One region of the Pseudarthrobacter sp. S9 genome, then DNA from elsewhere that is predicted to be linked to it. Evidence: riboswitches for the same ligand, from Rfam matches in the RefSeq annotation. Region 1 holds a riboswitch; the other holds the start of a gene.
What was found. A riboswitch is a leader RNA that binds a small molecule or an ion and turns the genes downstream of it on or off. The one in region 1 is predicted to bind S-adenosylmethionine.

Region 1 (7,279 bases):
CGGCCTTAGTGGGCGGCGTCCAGGGACCCGTCGACGAGCCTGATGATCATGGAGCAGTCCTTGGCGGACTGGCCGGAGTCGATGAGCCGCTGGAAGAGCTGCTGGACGTGCTCCCCGATTTCCAGCGGGGTGCCGGTGTCGCGGGCGGCACTGATGGCGAGCCCGATGTCCTTGTTGGCCAGCTCGGTGGTGAAGGTCGGCGCGAAGTCGTTGTTCGAGGCGGCGGTGGGGACGACGCCGGGCACCGGGTACCAGGTGCGCAGCGCCCAGCTGTCGCCGGAGGAGACAGAGGCGATGTCCCAGAACACCTGCTTGTCCAGGCCCAGGCGTTCGGCAAGCACGGCGCCCTCGGCGGTGGAGGCCAGGTTGATGAACAGCATGAGGTTGTTGCAGATCTTGGCGGCCTGGCCGGTGGTGGCTCCGCCTGTGGGGATGATGTTGGCCGCCATCGGCCGGATGTATTCGGTGGCGTCGGCCACGGCGCCGGCCTCGCCGCCGACCATGAACGTCAGGGTTGCGGCCTTCGCCCCGCTCATGCCGCCCGAGACGGGGGCGTCGACGAAACGGAAGCCGGCGTCAGCGGCGGCGTCGTGCAGGGCCTGCGCGGACGCGATGTCGATCGTGGAGGAATCCACCAGCAGCGTCCGGGTGTCGGCGTGGGCCAGGACGCCGTCCTCGCCAAGGTACACGGCACGGGCGTGTTCGCCCTTGGGGAGCATGGTGAAGACGACGTCCGCGCCGTCGACGGCTTCGGCGATGCTCCCGGCGGGCTTCACTCCCCCGGCTTCGACGGCGGCCACGGCCTCGGCGTCGAGGTCGAAGCCGCGGACCTCGTGCCCGGCGTTTGCCAGGTTCGTTGACATGGATCCGCCCATGTTCCCCAGTCCGATCCAAGCGATTACTGCCATGGCATAAGCTCCTTTGCTTTGTGTCCGGTGCCCCATCCGGCGCATCCTGCGCTATTCCTGAGGCGCACCTTCCGGCCTGTCCCCGGCCCAGTCTGCCGGACGTTCCGTGTCAACGATCGCACCCTGTTAGAGTGCAATCAAGGAAAAAAACTACAGGTGGCATGTGTAAAAATGCACATACTGCGATACTCGTTGGGAGAGGGGCCATGGTGGACCTGCGGCGGCTTCCGAGCCCCGATGACCTGCTGATCCTGCTGACCGTTGCCCGGCTGGGCCGGTTCAACGCCGTGGCGGAGACGCTCGGCACCACCCACACCACCATCTCCCGCCGGATCCTGGCCCTGGACAAACAGCTCGGCGGACGGACCTTGGAACGCAGCCCGCAGGGCTGGGAACTGACCGAGCTCGGCGGTCAGGCGGTCGCCGCGGCCGAGGCCATCGAAGGGACCCTTGGCGCGCTGTCCAGCAGCATCGCCCGGACCGGGGATGTAATCTCCGGGCTGGTCCGGATCAGCACGCCGGACGGCTTCGGGGCCGAGTTCCTCGCTCCTGCGCTCGTGCGGCTGCAGCAAGAGAATCCGCGGCTTAGCGTCGAGCTGCTCAGCGCCACCCGTAAAGTGAGCCAGAACCGCTCCGGCGTGGACCTCGAGGTGGTGGTGGGCAACCTGGATGTCAGCAATGCCCAGGCCATCTTCCTCAGCAACTACTTCCTGCGGCTCTACGCCAGCCCCCGGTACGCGCAGGAACACGGGCTTCCGGCAACGCTCGACGACGTCCGGCAGCACGGCTTTGTGTCCTACGTGGAATCGGCGCTGCAGGTCGCCGAGCTGGGGCACCGCTCCACCCAGCTGCCCGTGCCGCGGTCAAGCTTCCAGGCCACCAGCGTCTTCGCCCAGCTGGAGGCCGTACGCCGGGGCGCCGGGATCGGCCTGCTGCCCAACTTCCTGGTTGCCGGAAAACCCGGCTTCCTGCCCGTCCTGCCGGATGACTTCCAGCGGCAGCTCCCCATCTGGGCGGTGGCGCGGCCCGAATCGCTGCGCTCGGCGCCGGTCCGGGCCGCGCTCGAGGCGATCCGGACCGAAGTCCACGAGCGCCAGGCCACCCTCGCCGGCTGAACGCGACTACCGCTTGCCGGCTGCTTCTTGCCGGTTACTTCTTGCCTGTTACTGTTTGCCTGCGGCCAGCAGGTCGGCGGTGCCCCGCGCGGCCGCGTCGACGTCGTGGAGCGAGATGCCGCGGGTCTCCTTGAGGAAGAACACCGCAACAGCCGTGACGACACAGGCGGCCAGGAGGTACAGGGCCACCGGGGTGGACGACTTGAACTGGCTCAGCAGTGACGCGGCGATAATCGGCGCCAGTGAACCGGCCACGATCGAGGTCACCTGGTAGCCCAGCGAGACACCCGAGTACCGCATCCGGGTCGGGAACATCTCGGCCATGATGGCAGGCTGGCCGGCATACATGAGCGAGTGGAACAGCAGGCCGATCGTGATGGCAGCCAGGATTGTGAGGTCGTTCTTGGTGTCCATCATCGGGAAGGCGAAGAAGCCCCACGTGCCGCCGAGGATGGCGCCGGCCATGTACACGGGCTTGCCGCCGAAGTTGCCGGAGAGCTTGCCCACCAGCGGCACCGCACAGAAGTGGACGACGTGCGCCACGAGCAGGAGCAGCAGGATTCGTGCGGTGTCGGTCTGGACGATGACCTTGAGGTACGTGATGGAGAAGGTCACCGCGAGGTAGTACAGGATGTTTCCGCGAAGCGCAGGCCCATGGCGGTGAAGACGCCCCGCGGGTAGCGGCGGAACACTTCGGCGACACCGTAGCCCTTCTTCTCGACGGTGACCTCCCTGCGTGCTTCCAGGAAGATGGGGGCGTCACTGACCTTGGTGCGGATGTAGTAGCCGATGATCACGATCACGGCGGAGAGCCAGAAGGCCACACGCCAGCCCCAGCCGAGGAAGTCCGCGGAGGAAAGTGTGGAGGAGAGGGTGAACAGCACGCCGGTGGCGAGCAGGTTGCGCAGGGGAACGGCGGACTGCGGCCAGCTGGCCCAGAATCCGCGGGACTTGCTGGGGCTGTGCTCGGCGACGAGGAGGACGGCGCCGCCCCATTCACCGCCGGCGGCGAAGCCCTGGGCGAAGCGCAGGAAGACCAGCAGGGCCGGGGCCCAGTAGCCGATCTGCGCAAAGCTGGGGAGGCAGCCCATCAGGAAAGTGGAGACGCCCACCAGGATGATGCTGAGCTCGAGGAGCTGCTTGCGGCCGAACCTGTCACCGAAGTGGCCGAACACGACGCCGCCGATCGGGCGGGCCACGAAGCCGACGGCATAGGCGCTAGGCGAAGAAGATCCGGCGCAGCTGGCCGCTGAGCTGGCCGATTTCGGTCAGGAAGCCGTCGTGGCCGATCGGCGCCTCGATCATGTGCAGGGCCGCCCCGCCCGGAAGGGCCTCGGCGAGCTCACGGGACTGGGCCGGGAAATACAGCCGGTCCGAGTCCACCGCCGCGACGAGGAACTCGGCCGTGGCCGGCGCCAGGGACTCCTCGAGGGGTCCGCGTCCGCGGCAGATGTCGTGGCTCATGAGCGCCTCGGTGATGGCGATGTAGCTGTTGGCGTCGAAGCGCCGGACGAGCTTGTTGCCCTGGTGGTCCAGGTAGCTTTCAACCTGGTAGCGTCCGCGCCCGGCGAGCGATCCCGCTTCCAGCGGCGCCTCGGCTTCCTGGGCGTTGCGGCCGAACCGACCGTGCAGTTCGGCGGCGGAGCGGTAGGTGATGTGCGCGATGCGGCGGGCCAGGGCGAGGCCGGCCTCCGGTTCCGGGCCGCCGTAGTAGTCCCCGCCGTTGAAGTTGGGGTCCTGGCGGATGGCCAGGGTCTGGGCCTGCGCGAAGGCAATCTGTTCGGCGGTGCTGCTGGCCCCCACGGAAATCACGGCGCAGCGCTTGACCCGCTCAGGGTAGCTGACGGCCCACTCCAGCGCACGTGCCCCGCCCAGGGAGCCGCCGAGCACGGCATACCAGCTCCCGATGCCCAGGGCGTCGGCCAGCCGGGCTTCGGCCGCGGTGGTGTCCCGCAGGGTGACCAGCGGGAACCTGGAGCCCCACGGCCGTCCGTCGGGGGCCGGCGTCGAGGGGCCGGTGGAGCCGTAGCAGCCGCCCAGGATGTTGATCGAGACGACGAAGTACCTGTCCGTGTCCACGGGGGCGCCGGGTCCCGCGAGCTGCTCCCACCAGCCGGGCTCCTCGCTGGCGCCGCGGGTCACATGGGTGTCTCCGGTCAGGGCGTGTTCGATCAGGACCGCGTTGGAACCGTCCGCATTGAGGGTCCCCCACGTCTCGTAGGCGAGGACGACGTCCGGCAGGTGGAATCCTGATTCGAGGTCGAGGCCGCCGACCCGGAGGTACCGGACGGTCCCGTCGGGTACGGCTTGGGCGGTTCCGATCTCGGAGTTTTCGGGGTCGTCTGAGTCGTTGGAGGTTTTCGTTCCGGGTGCACCGCTGCGGGTGACGGCAATCGTCATGTGAGGACCTAACTTCGCGCTTGCCCGCCGTCAGCTGACCGGCAGGCCAGGTCTTCACCCGGGGCACCCCGCCGCAAAAGGAGGGTTGCCGGCCAGCAAGCCGGGGCTGTCACTGGCACTCATGACCTCCTATGAGTCTACGAACTGAGGCACCGTTGTGGCGAAGATTGTGACGGCTATGTGACTCACGGAGCATGACTCCCGGCGTCGCGGCCGCTGCCGGGACGCCGGGAGGCGGCGGTTCTCAGGCGCCCTTGGCCGCGCGGAATCCGGCGTCGAGGTCCGCGATGATGTCGTCGATGTGCTCCAGGCCCACCGAGAGCCGCACCAGGCCCGGGGTGACGCCGGCGATCTCCTGCTGCTCCGGCGTCAGCTGGCTGTGGGTGGTCGACGCCGGGTGGAACACCAGGGAGCGGACGTCGCCGATGTTCGCCACGCGCGAGTGCAGCTCGGGGGCGTCGACGAAGCGCTTGCCGGCCTCCGCTCCGCCGGCGATGTTGAACGCCACGACGGCGCCGGTCCCCTTGGGCCCGTACTTTGCGGCCCCGCTCGTACCAGGGGCTGGACGGCAGCCCGGCATAGGCGACGGATTCGACGTCGTCCCTGGCCTCGAGCCATTCGGCCACCTTGCTGGCGTTGGCCACGTGGCGTTCGACGCGCAGGCTCAGGGTCTCGATGCCCTGGGCGATGAGGAAGGCGTTGAACGGAGAGACCGCCGAGCCGCGGTCGCGCAGGAGCTGGACCCGGGCCTTGAGGATGAAGGAGAGGCTGGCGCCCAGCGCGCCGTCCTTGCCGAGGTCGCGGGCGTAGACCAGGCCGTTGTAGGTGGGGTCCGGGGTGTTGAAGCCGGGGAACCGCTCCGGGTCCTTGCCGAAGTCGAAATTACCGGAGTCCACGATCACGCCGGCGATCGCGGCGCCATGTCCGCCGAGGTACTTGGTGGCGGAGTGGACCACGATGTCCGCACCCCACTCGATCGGCCGGATCAGGTACGGGGTGGACAGCGTGTTGTCCACGATCAGCGGCACCCCGGCCTCGTGCGCAACCCGGGAGACGCCTTCGATGTGGAGCACGTCCTGGGGGTTGGACACGACCTCGCCGAAGAACAGCTTGGTGTTGGGCTGCACGGCGTCCCGCCAGGCGCCGCGCTTGCCCTCCGGCGGGCGCCGGGCAGCCAGGCCCTCACCCGGGGCACCCCACCGCGATACGAGGGTTGCCGGCCAGCAAGCCCGGGCTGTGTGCTGGCACTCATGACCTGGCCTCAGTGTAGGAACGCCAATCCGGCGCTGGATAGCTTTGTGACGAAAAAGAAGATGGCGGAAGCTGTGTGGGTGCGTCAGGAACCCGAAACCTGCGCAAAGACGGCGGTTGCCCGTGTGCCACAGGCGGCAGCCGGATGACATCCCATCACGGTTAGGGGAACCTAAGCTGAGAGCTCCATCACAAAGTGCCAAGATGAGGTCATGCGCATGGATCACGTCTCTTACGCCTGTGAACACGATGGCTTGGCAGCCACCACCGAACGTATTGCGTCCGCCCTCGGCGTCGAAGCCGTGAAGGGCGGAGTGCACCCCCGATTCGGGACACGCAACATGATTATTCCGCTCGCCGGACACAAGTACCTGGAAGTCGTGGAGGTCCTCAACCACCCGGCCTCGGACAAGGCCCCCTTCGGCCAGGCAGTCCGGGCCCGCTCCGAAGCGGGCGGCGGCTGGATGGGATGGTGCGTCGAGGTTGACGACCTCGCGCCCTTCGAGGACCGGCTCGGCCGCGCCGCCGTCAACGGCAACCGGAAGTTCCCCGACGGCCGAGAGCTGGTCTGGAAACAGATCGGCATCCTCGGACTCATGGCCGACCCCCAGGTCCCCTACATGCTCAAGTGGGAGGGCGATCCGGAGCTTCACCCCTCCAACGCCTACGACAGCAACGTCAAGATGTCCGCGCTGACCATTGCCGGCTCGGCAGAGCGCGTCACGGAATGGCTGGGCGAGCCGGTGGAGAAGCCGCTGGAAGACGTTGCCGTGAACTGGATCGCGCCGCATGGCACGCCGGGCATCCTCTCCGTCACCTTCGAAACAGCATCCGGGGCCGTCACGATCTGACGCCCGGACTGCCCTACACTTCGGCCGCCATCAGCGGGTGCCAATGACGTCACCCATCAGATGGCGGCCGATATCATTTAGGCCCCATCAGTTAAGCCCCGGCTGCTAATGCCGTTCGGTGCCCCACATTCGGGCCAGACGTCCAGGGCCAGACGTCCAGGGCCAGACGTCCGGGGCCTCAGCCCAGGCCGACGGCCTTGCCGAATAGGCTGAATCCGACGAATGCCACGGTGTCCAGCACGGCATGGGCGATCACCAGCGGCATCACTCTCCGGGTCCGGGTGTAGATCAGGGCGAAGACCACGCCCATGACTGCATTGCCGATGAACGGCCCGAAGCCCTGGTACAGGTGGTAGCTGCCGCGCAGCATCGAACTGGCGAAGACCGCCAGTGGCATGCTCCAGCCGAACTTCCCGAGCCTGTCCAGCAGGTAGCCCACCACGATCACTTCCTCCACGATCCCGTGCCGGATCGCGGACAGGATCAGCACCGGCACAGTCCACCAGTAGGAGTCGAGCGCGCTGGGGATGATCGCCGTCGTGATTCCCAACTGCCGCCCGGCGGCGTAGAGGCCCAGGGACGGAATACCGATCAGGGCGGCAAGCCCCAGCCCCTGCAGCAGGTCTTTGCCGGGCCGGGCGAAGTTGAAGCCGAGTTGCCGGAACGCCGAAGCGCCGTGCCCGCCGGCCGGCCGGTGCTCGGTGAGGAAGTAGATCACCAGGACCACCGGGACCAGGGCGAAGACGATGTCCAG
Region 2 (7,279 bases), 1.8 Mb from region 1:
GGCGCTCTGCGCCCTGGCGGCCGGCCCTTCACGCCTGAGCGGCATCGCCCACCTCCGGGGGCACGAGACGGACCGGCTCGCCGCCCTCGTGGCCGAAATCAACCGCCTCGGCGGCGACGCCGAGGAGACGTCCGACGGCCTCATCATCCGTCCCGCCGCCCTGCACGGCGGCGTCGTCCACAGCTATGCCGACCACCGCATGGCCACCGCGGGCGCCATCCTGGGCCTGGCCGTGCGCGGCGTCGAGGTCGAGGACATCGCAACGACGGCCAAGACCATGCCGGACTTCCCCCGGCTGTGGGCCGAAATGCTGGCACAGGGCTCCACCGTGGAAGAAAAGGACGCCGTCGGTGGCACGCAGCACTGACTCGTGGGACGAATCCGACGTCCGGATCCGCCCCAACAAGAAGGGCTCGCGGCCCCGCACCAAGGACCGGCCCAGCTACGACGACGCCGTCACCGGGCGCATCATCACCGTTGACCGCGGGCGCTACACCGCCGTCGTCGACGAAGGCACCGACGGCGAACGCAAGATCATCGCGGCCCGGGCCCGGGAGCTTCGCCGCTCCCCCGTCGTCGCCGGCGATTTCGTCTCCCTTGTCGGGGACGTCAGCGGCGAACCGGACACCCTCGCCCGGCTGGTGAAGATCCAGGACCGCAAGACGCTCCTGAGGCGCAGCGCCGATGACACCGATCCCATCGAACGCGCCGTGGTCGCCAACGCGGACCAGCTCGTGGTGGTGGTCGCGGCCGCCAACCCGGAGCCGCGGACCGGGTTCATCGACCGCGCGCTGGTGGCCGCATACGACGCCGGCATCGAGCCGCTGCTGCTGGTCACCAAGGCTGACGTCAAGGATCCTGCGGAACTGCTGTCCAACTACCGACACCTCGATTTCCCCGTCATCATCAGCCGGACGGCGGACTCCGCCGCCTCGGGTATCGACGCCCGCTCCGACGACGGGCTCTCCGCCCGGCTGGACAAGGACGCCGTGTCCCAGCTGCGCGACTACCTCGACGGCAAGGTCACGGTCATGCTGGGCCATTCCGGCGTCGGGAAGTCCACTATGGTCAATGCCCTGACGGGAGCCGAGCGGGCCACCGGCGGCGTCAACGCCGTGACCGGCCGGGGCCGCCACACCTCGTCCTCCGCGCTGGCCCTCAAAGTCAATGATGCCCCGGCCGGCAGCTGGATCATCGACACCCCCGGCATCCGGTCCTTCGGCCTGGCCCATGTGGATCCGGACCGGATCCTGCGCTCCTTCCCGGACCTGGAGCCCGGTACGGATGACTGCGAGCGGGGCTGCAAGCACGATTCCAGCGCCGTCAAGTGCGGCGTCGACGCCTGGGTGGCCGCCGGTCACGCGGGAGTCTCCGGACCGGCCCGGCTGGCTTCCCTGCGCCGGCTGCTCGGCACCGACCCGCGGATGGAAGCGCAGGACGTCAAGGAACTGGGCACCGTCTCCTAAGCGGTCTCCTAGTAGGCCGGCTGTCCTCGGGACACCGGCCCGCGGCGCAGCAACGTGGCCTACCGGCAGGCAACCCGCTTTGACGGTAGTTTGGAACCATGAGTCAACCCGCTTCGAGCTACAACGATGACCTGCGCCTTGCCCACGTACTGGCAGATTCCGTAGATTCCCAGACCATGAGCCGGTTCAAGGCGCTCGACCTTCGGATCGAAACTAAGCCCGACCTGACGCCGGTCACTGATGCCGACAGGTCCGCGGAGGAAGCCATCCGCGGCCAGCTCTCCCGCTCCCGCCCGCGCGACGCCGTCCTGGGCGAGGAATTCGGCAGCTCGGGCCACGGCTCCCGCCGCTGGATCATCGACCCGATCGACGGCACCAAGAACTTTGTCCGCGGCGTCCCGGTATGGGCCACCCTGATCGCCCTCGTGGACGAAGGTGAGCCCGTCGTCGGTGTGGTCAGTGCCCCGGCGCTGGGCAAGCGCTGGTGGGCGGCCAAGGGTGCAGGCGCCTACACGGGCCGCTCGCTGGCTGCCGCCACCCGACTGAAGGTGTCCAACGTCTCGGAGCTTTCGGACGCCTCCCTGTCCTATTCGAGCCTGGGCGGCTGGAAGCAGCGCGGCAACCTGGACGAGTTCCTGGGCCTCACCGAAGAGGTATGGCGCACCCGCGCCTACGGCGACTTCTGGTCCTACTGCCTGGTAGCCGAGGGTGCGGTGGACATCGCCTGCGAGCCCGAGCTGAACCTCTACGACATGGCCGCCCTGGTCCCGATCGTCACCGAGGCCGGCGGCCGCTTCACATCCCTGGAGGGCGAGGACGGCCCGTTCGGCGGCAACGCCCTTGCCACTAACTCGATCCTCCACTCGGAAGTCCTCAAGCGGCTCAACCCCGGGCTGGACGACCTGCTCTAGGTTCGGCCGCTCAAGGACTTCTAAGGGTCGCTGTACGACTCTGTCCACATTGGCGGGCCCCGCTGCCGGACCCGTCGTGGCGTGGACATCCATTGGGAGGAGAGCAGCTGTGTCTGGAACATTTCAACCCGTGGACCCCGAATCCCGTGGCCCCGACGTCAGCGCGGTTCTGCTGGTGCTCGTTGCGAAGTACCGGGACCTGGACATTGAATCTGCCGCCCGGCTGCACTCCGTTTCCTCGCAGCTGGCCCCGCACCTCCTCGCCAGCAGTTCCGCCGTTTCCGGGTCCGTGGTGCTGTCTACGTGCAATCGATTCGAACGCTACTGCGAGGTCCCGTCCGCGGGAGATGTTGATACCGCCTGCTCCGATGCCCTGGATTCTGTCTGCCTCATCACCGGCCTGCCCGTCCCCCAGCTCGCGTCACTGTTCGAGCTCGCCCAGGGAGCATCGGCGACAGAGCATCTTTTCGCCGTCGCGGCCGGCCTGGATTCCGTTGTTGTGGGTGAGCGCGAAGTCGCCGGACAGGTTCGCCGCGCCCTCGCTGAAGCACAGGCTTCAGGCACCGCGAGCGGGCGTTTGATCCGGCTATTTCAGGCGGCCTCCCGCGCGGGTAAGGACGTGGGGGCGCAGACCCCGCTCAGCAGCGCCAGCAGGTCCATAGCCTCTGTGGCACTTGAACTTGCTGCTGACGGATCAGGGCACCCGTCCCTGGCTGACGTGTCCGTGGTCCTCGTCGGCACCGGAGCCTACGCCGCGTGCGTTGCGGAGATGCTCAGAAGTAGGCGGTGTGCCACCACTTCCGTCTTCTCCCAGTCCGGCCGCGCGGACACATTTGTAGCGGCCAGGGGAGGAACGGCGCTGACGGTCAGGGAGCTGCCTGCGGCCATCGCCCGGGCAGACATCATTATTGGCTGCAGCGGCACAGGGACACGCATCAGTGCAGCCCAACTGCTGTGTTGGAGGGAGAACGCGGCGCATCCCCTGACCGTCATTGACCTGGCCCCGAGCCATGATTTCGACCCTCAGGTAGCCGACCTGCCGGGCGTTCACCTGATCACCTTGGAATCGGTGCGCCTCGCGGCTCCACCGGCGGACGCAGAGGCCCTTCGCCTCGCCGGTGCCCTGGTCCGGCAAGCAGCGCGCCGCTTCGAGGAACAAGAGGCAGGCCGCGTCGTCGACACCGCCATCGTTGCCCTGCGCCGACACATCCATCAAATCCTCGACGCTGAAATGGAACGCGTCACCAAGCAGCACGGGTGCGGCGCCCCAAGTGAGGATGTGAACCTGGCCCTGCGTCGGATCGTCCGGCGCCTGCTCCACATCCCGACGGTCCGCGCCAGGGAACTTGCCGCGGCCGGCCGCCAGGATGACTACGCGGCGGCTCTGGAAGCCCTGTTCGGCCTCAGCATTCAGCTGGTCAGCGCCCGGAAACCCGGCATCGAAACCCTGTCGGGCCAGAATCTACTACCCTGCCATATGACGGAGACGGAGGCGGCGCGGACGGCCTGAGGACCGCTGGCAACCCTGTCGCGTAACAAACCGCTTCATATTTGGCCCGGCCTTTTCCCGCGCCGCGCGGATGTCCTACGCTCGATGCAGGTCACGAGTGCCAGCGCTAAACCCCGGTTTGCTGGCCGGCAACCCTCCATTCGCGGTGGGGTGCCCCGGGTGACGACCTGGCCGGTCCGGAGCGGACCCGGCAAGCGCGGATCCCCGGTGCGTGGGGTCCTTTCGAACGAGGTCCCATGACAACTGCCACTTTTCCCGCCACCCCCGCATTCCACTCCACCGCCGGCGCCGGGCGCTTCAACGCCGAACGATCCGGTGCCGGTTCCAACGTCGACGCACGGTTCGCTGCCGCGGGGCGCCCGCTGTCCGCAGTGACCGGCGCCGAGATCCAGGCCCCGTTGATCAACGGCGGACACGTCCGCTACGCCAACCTGGACTACGGCGCCTCGGCCCCGGCGCTGTCCGTGGTCTCGGCCTACCTGAACGAAATCCTGCCGTTCTACGCGAGCGTCCACCGCGGCGCCGGCTATGCCTCCCAGATCAGCACGTCCGTCTACGAGAACGCCCGGAACATTGTGCGGGACTTCGTCGGCGGCCGGACGGACGACTCCGTCATCTTCACCCGCAACACCACCGACTCCCTGAACCTGCTGGCCGGCTGCCTGCCCGTGAGCGACGGCCGGCACACAGGCGAGGTGCTCTACCTCGACATCGAGCACCATGCCAACCTCCTGCCCTGGCAGAACGCGCCGCACCGCAGCGTCGTGGCGGCGCCCACGCTCGCGGCAACGGTCGAGCGGCTGCGCGAGGAGCTGGCGGACGGCGGCGTGAGCCTGCTCGCCGTGACCGGAGCCTCCAACGTCACCGGGGAGATCCTGCCGATCCGCGCCCTGGCCGCCCTTGCCCATGAGTACGGCGCCAGGATCGTCGTCGACGCCGCGCAGCTGGCCCCGCACCGGCGGATCGATATCGCCGCTGACGACGTCGACTACCTCGCCTTCTCGGGGCACAAGCTCTACGCGCCGTTCGGCGCGGGCGTGCTGGTGGGACGCCCGGACTGGCTCGACTCCGGCACCCCGCACCTGGCCGGCGGCGGCGCCGTCCGCGACGCACAGCTCGACACCGTCAGCTGGACCACCGGACCCGCCCGGCACGAAGGCGGCTCCCCCAATGTCCTGGGCGCGGCCACGCTGGCCCGCGCCACCGAGGTGATCGCGGCCCTGGACCCGGAGCAGTGGCACGCGCATGAGGATTCCATCCGCTCCTTCCTCGTCGAAGGGCTCCAGCGCATCGACGGCGTGACAGTCCACCAGATCTTCGCGGACACGGAGCCGGGCACCGGCACCATCGGCGTCGTCAATTTCTCCGTGGAAGGCTACGACGCCGGCCTGGTGGCCGCCTATCTGTCAGCAGAACACGGCATCGGACTGCGCGACGGCCGCTTCTGCGCCCACCCTCTGCTCAAGCGGCTCGGCCTGCCCGCCGGCTCCCTGCGGGCAAGCTTCGGCCTGGGCTCGCGGCTGGAAGACGCACAGCGCCTGCTGGCCGGCATCCAGCAACTCCGGCAGACCGGCCTCGGCTGGGACTACGTGGTCGACGCCGGCCGGTGGGTGCCGTCCAACGACACCCGCAGCTACCCGCACTGGGCGCCCAACACGCCCGGCACCGCGGGCGCGGCGCCCTGCACCCAGGACTAGGCACCCGAACCGGACCGGCCTCCGGACGGGTGGGCGTGCGGTAAATTCGAAAGGTATCTGTAACAGCAGGACCTTCCCGAAGGAGATCGCACGTGGCACGCGGCGGCCCCAAGCTTCACAGCGGACCTAAACTGCAAAGTGAGCGACGCCAGGAGCTCGGACAGAGCTTCCAGGACGGCGGAGAGCACTACGAGCGTGTCCGTCCCGGCTACCCCGGAGAATCGGCCGACTGGCTGATCCCCGCGGGGGCGAAGGATGCCGCGGACATCGGTGCCGGAACCGGCAAGTTCACCGCGCTGCTGGTCGAACGCGGGCTGCACAGTGTCGCCGTCGATCCCTCCGCGGACATGCTGGAGCAGCTGCGCCGGACGCAGCCGGGCGTCACCGCCGTCGAGGGCACCGCGGAGAACACCGGCCTCGAGCCGGAAGCATTCGACCTCGTCACGGTCGCCCAGGCCTGGCATTGGTGCGATCCGCGCCTGGCCAGTACCGAGATCGCCCGGATCATCCGGCCGCACGGCGTCCTGGGGCTGATCTGGAACCAGCTGGACACTTCCGTCCCCTGGGTGCACCGGCTCTCGCGCATCATGCACGCGGGCGACGTCCACAAACCGCACTTCAAGCCGCCTCTGGGCCCCGAGTTCGACGGGCTGGAGAGCCACCTGACCCGCTGGGAGGATTCCGTGACCACGGAGGACATCCAGGAGCTGGCCAAGTCCCGCAGCTACTACCTCGCAGCCACGGAGCCCACCCGGGCCAAGGTCGTGGGCAACCTGGACTGGTATCTGCACGAGCACCTGGCCCATGCCTCCGGCGAGATCCTCCGGCTGCCCTACCTGACCCAGACCTGGCGGGCCTTCCGGGCCTGACCCAGCCGTCTGACCCGGCCGCCCGGCCGACTGGTTCGCCCTGAACATTGACCCGATTATTAACCTGCGTGTTACCTGCCGGATTGCACGCGACGCCCGTCGGGCTTATTGTTTCGGTATACCTAACAATCTTTTGTAGGCTGTCACAACTTTGACTCCGGCTGCGACATCGGCCGGCAGCAATCATCGCGTCAACGCGGACGCGCCAAATCAGGGGAGCTGGCAGTGCTGGACGTAACAGGACACGAACCGACACCCCAGGGCACCCGCAAGCGGAAGCATCCGGGGGCCCGCAGAGCGCTGCTCGGCCTGCTTGGCCCGGCCTTCGTGGCCTCCATCGCCTATGTGGACCCCGGGAATGTCGCGGCCAACCTGACCGCCGGCGCACAATACGGCTACCTGCTGGTCTGGGTCCTGGTGGTTGCTAACATCATGGCCGTACTGGTCCAGTACCAGTCCGCAAAGCTCGGAATCGTCACCGGCAAGAGCCTGCCGGAGATCCTCGGCCAGCGGCTCAAGCCCTTCTGGCGCCGCGCCTTCTGGCTGCAGGCCGAAATCGTGGCCACGGCGACCGACCTGGCCGAGGTGGTGGGCGGGGCGATCGCACTGCACCTGCTCTTCGGGCTCCCCCTCCCCCTCGGCGCGGTGATCGTCGGCGCCGTGTCGATGCTCCTCCTCGCGGTGCAGAGCAGGCAAAAGCAGCGGCCTTTCGAGTTCATCATCATGTTCCTGCTGGGCATCATCACCATCGGCTTCCTGGCCGGACTGTTCATCAGCCCGCCCGACCCCGGGGGTGCCCTGGCCGGACTCGTGCCGGGATTCCAGG

Region 2: it holds a riboswitch for S-adenosylmethionine, as region 1 does, so the genes downstream of both, ACQCSY_RS16430 (aminotransferase class V-fold PLP-dependent enzyme) here and metX (homoserine O-acetyltransferase MetX) in region 1, are expected to answer to the same signal.

The regions. Positions count from the first base shown of each region.
Region 1 covers NZ_CP189576.1:632,587-639,865, forward strand. Annotated here, with positions in the region: gene mmsB (3-hydroxyisobutyrate dehydrogenase) at 6-908, opposite strand; gene ACQCSY_RS03030 (LysR family transcriptional regulator) at 1,124-2,023, shown strand; partial or broken gene ACQCSY_RS03035 (MFS transporter) at 2,072-3,237, opposite strand; gene metX (homoserine O-acetyltransferase MetX) at 3,242-4,423, opposite strand; SAM riboswitch class IV at 4,435-4,550, opposite strand; partial or broken gene ACQCSY_RS03045 (O-acetylhomoserine aminocarboxypropyltransferase/cysteine synthase family protein) at 4,668-5,562, opposite strand; SAM riboswitch class IV at 5,564-5,679, opposite strand; gene ACQCSY_RS03050 (VOC family protein) at 5,887-6,525, shown strand; gene ACQCSY_RS03055 (CPBP family intramembrane glutamic endopeptidase) at 6,704-7,279, opposite strand, start outside.
Region 2 covers NZ_CP189576.1:3,409,556-3,416,834, reverse strand. Annotated here, with positions in the region: gene aroA (3-phosphoshikimate 1-carboxyvinyltransferase) at 1-367, shown strand, start outside; gene rsgA (ribosome small subunit-dependent GTPase A) at 351-1,466, shown strand; gene hisN (histidinol-phosphatase) at 1,565-2,377, shown strand; gene ACQCSY_RS16435 (glutamyl-tRNA reductase) at 2,487-3,887, shown strand; SAM riboswitch class IV at 3,977-4,090, shown strand; gene ACQCSY_RS16430 (aminotransferase class V-fold PLP-dependent enzyme) at 4,124-5,584, shown strand; gene ACQCSY_RS16425 (class I SAM-dependent methyltransferase) at 5,677-6,453, shown strand; gene ACQCSY_RS16420 (Nramp family divalent metal transporter) at 6,679-7,279, shown strand, end outside.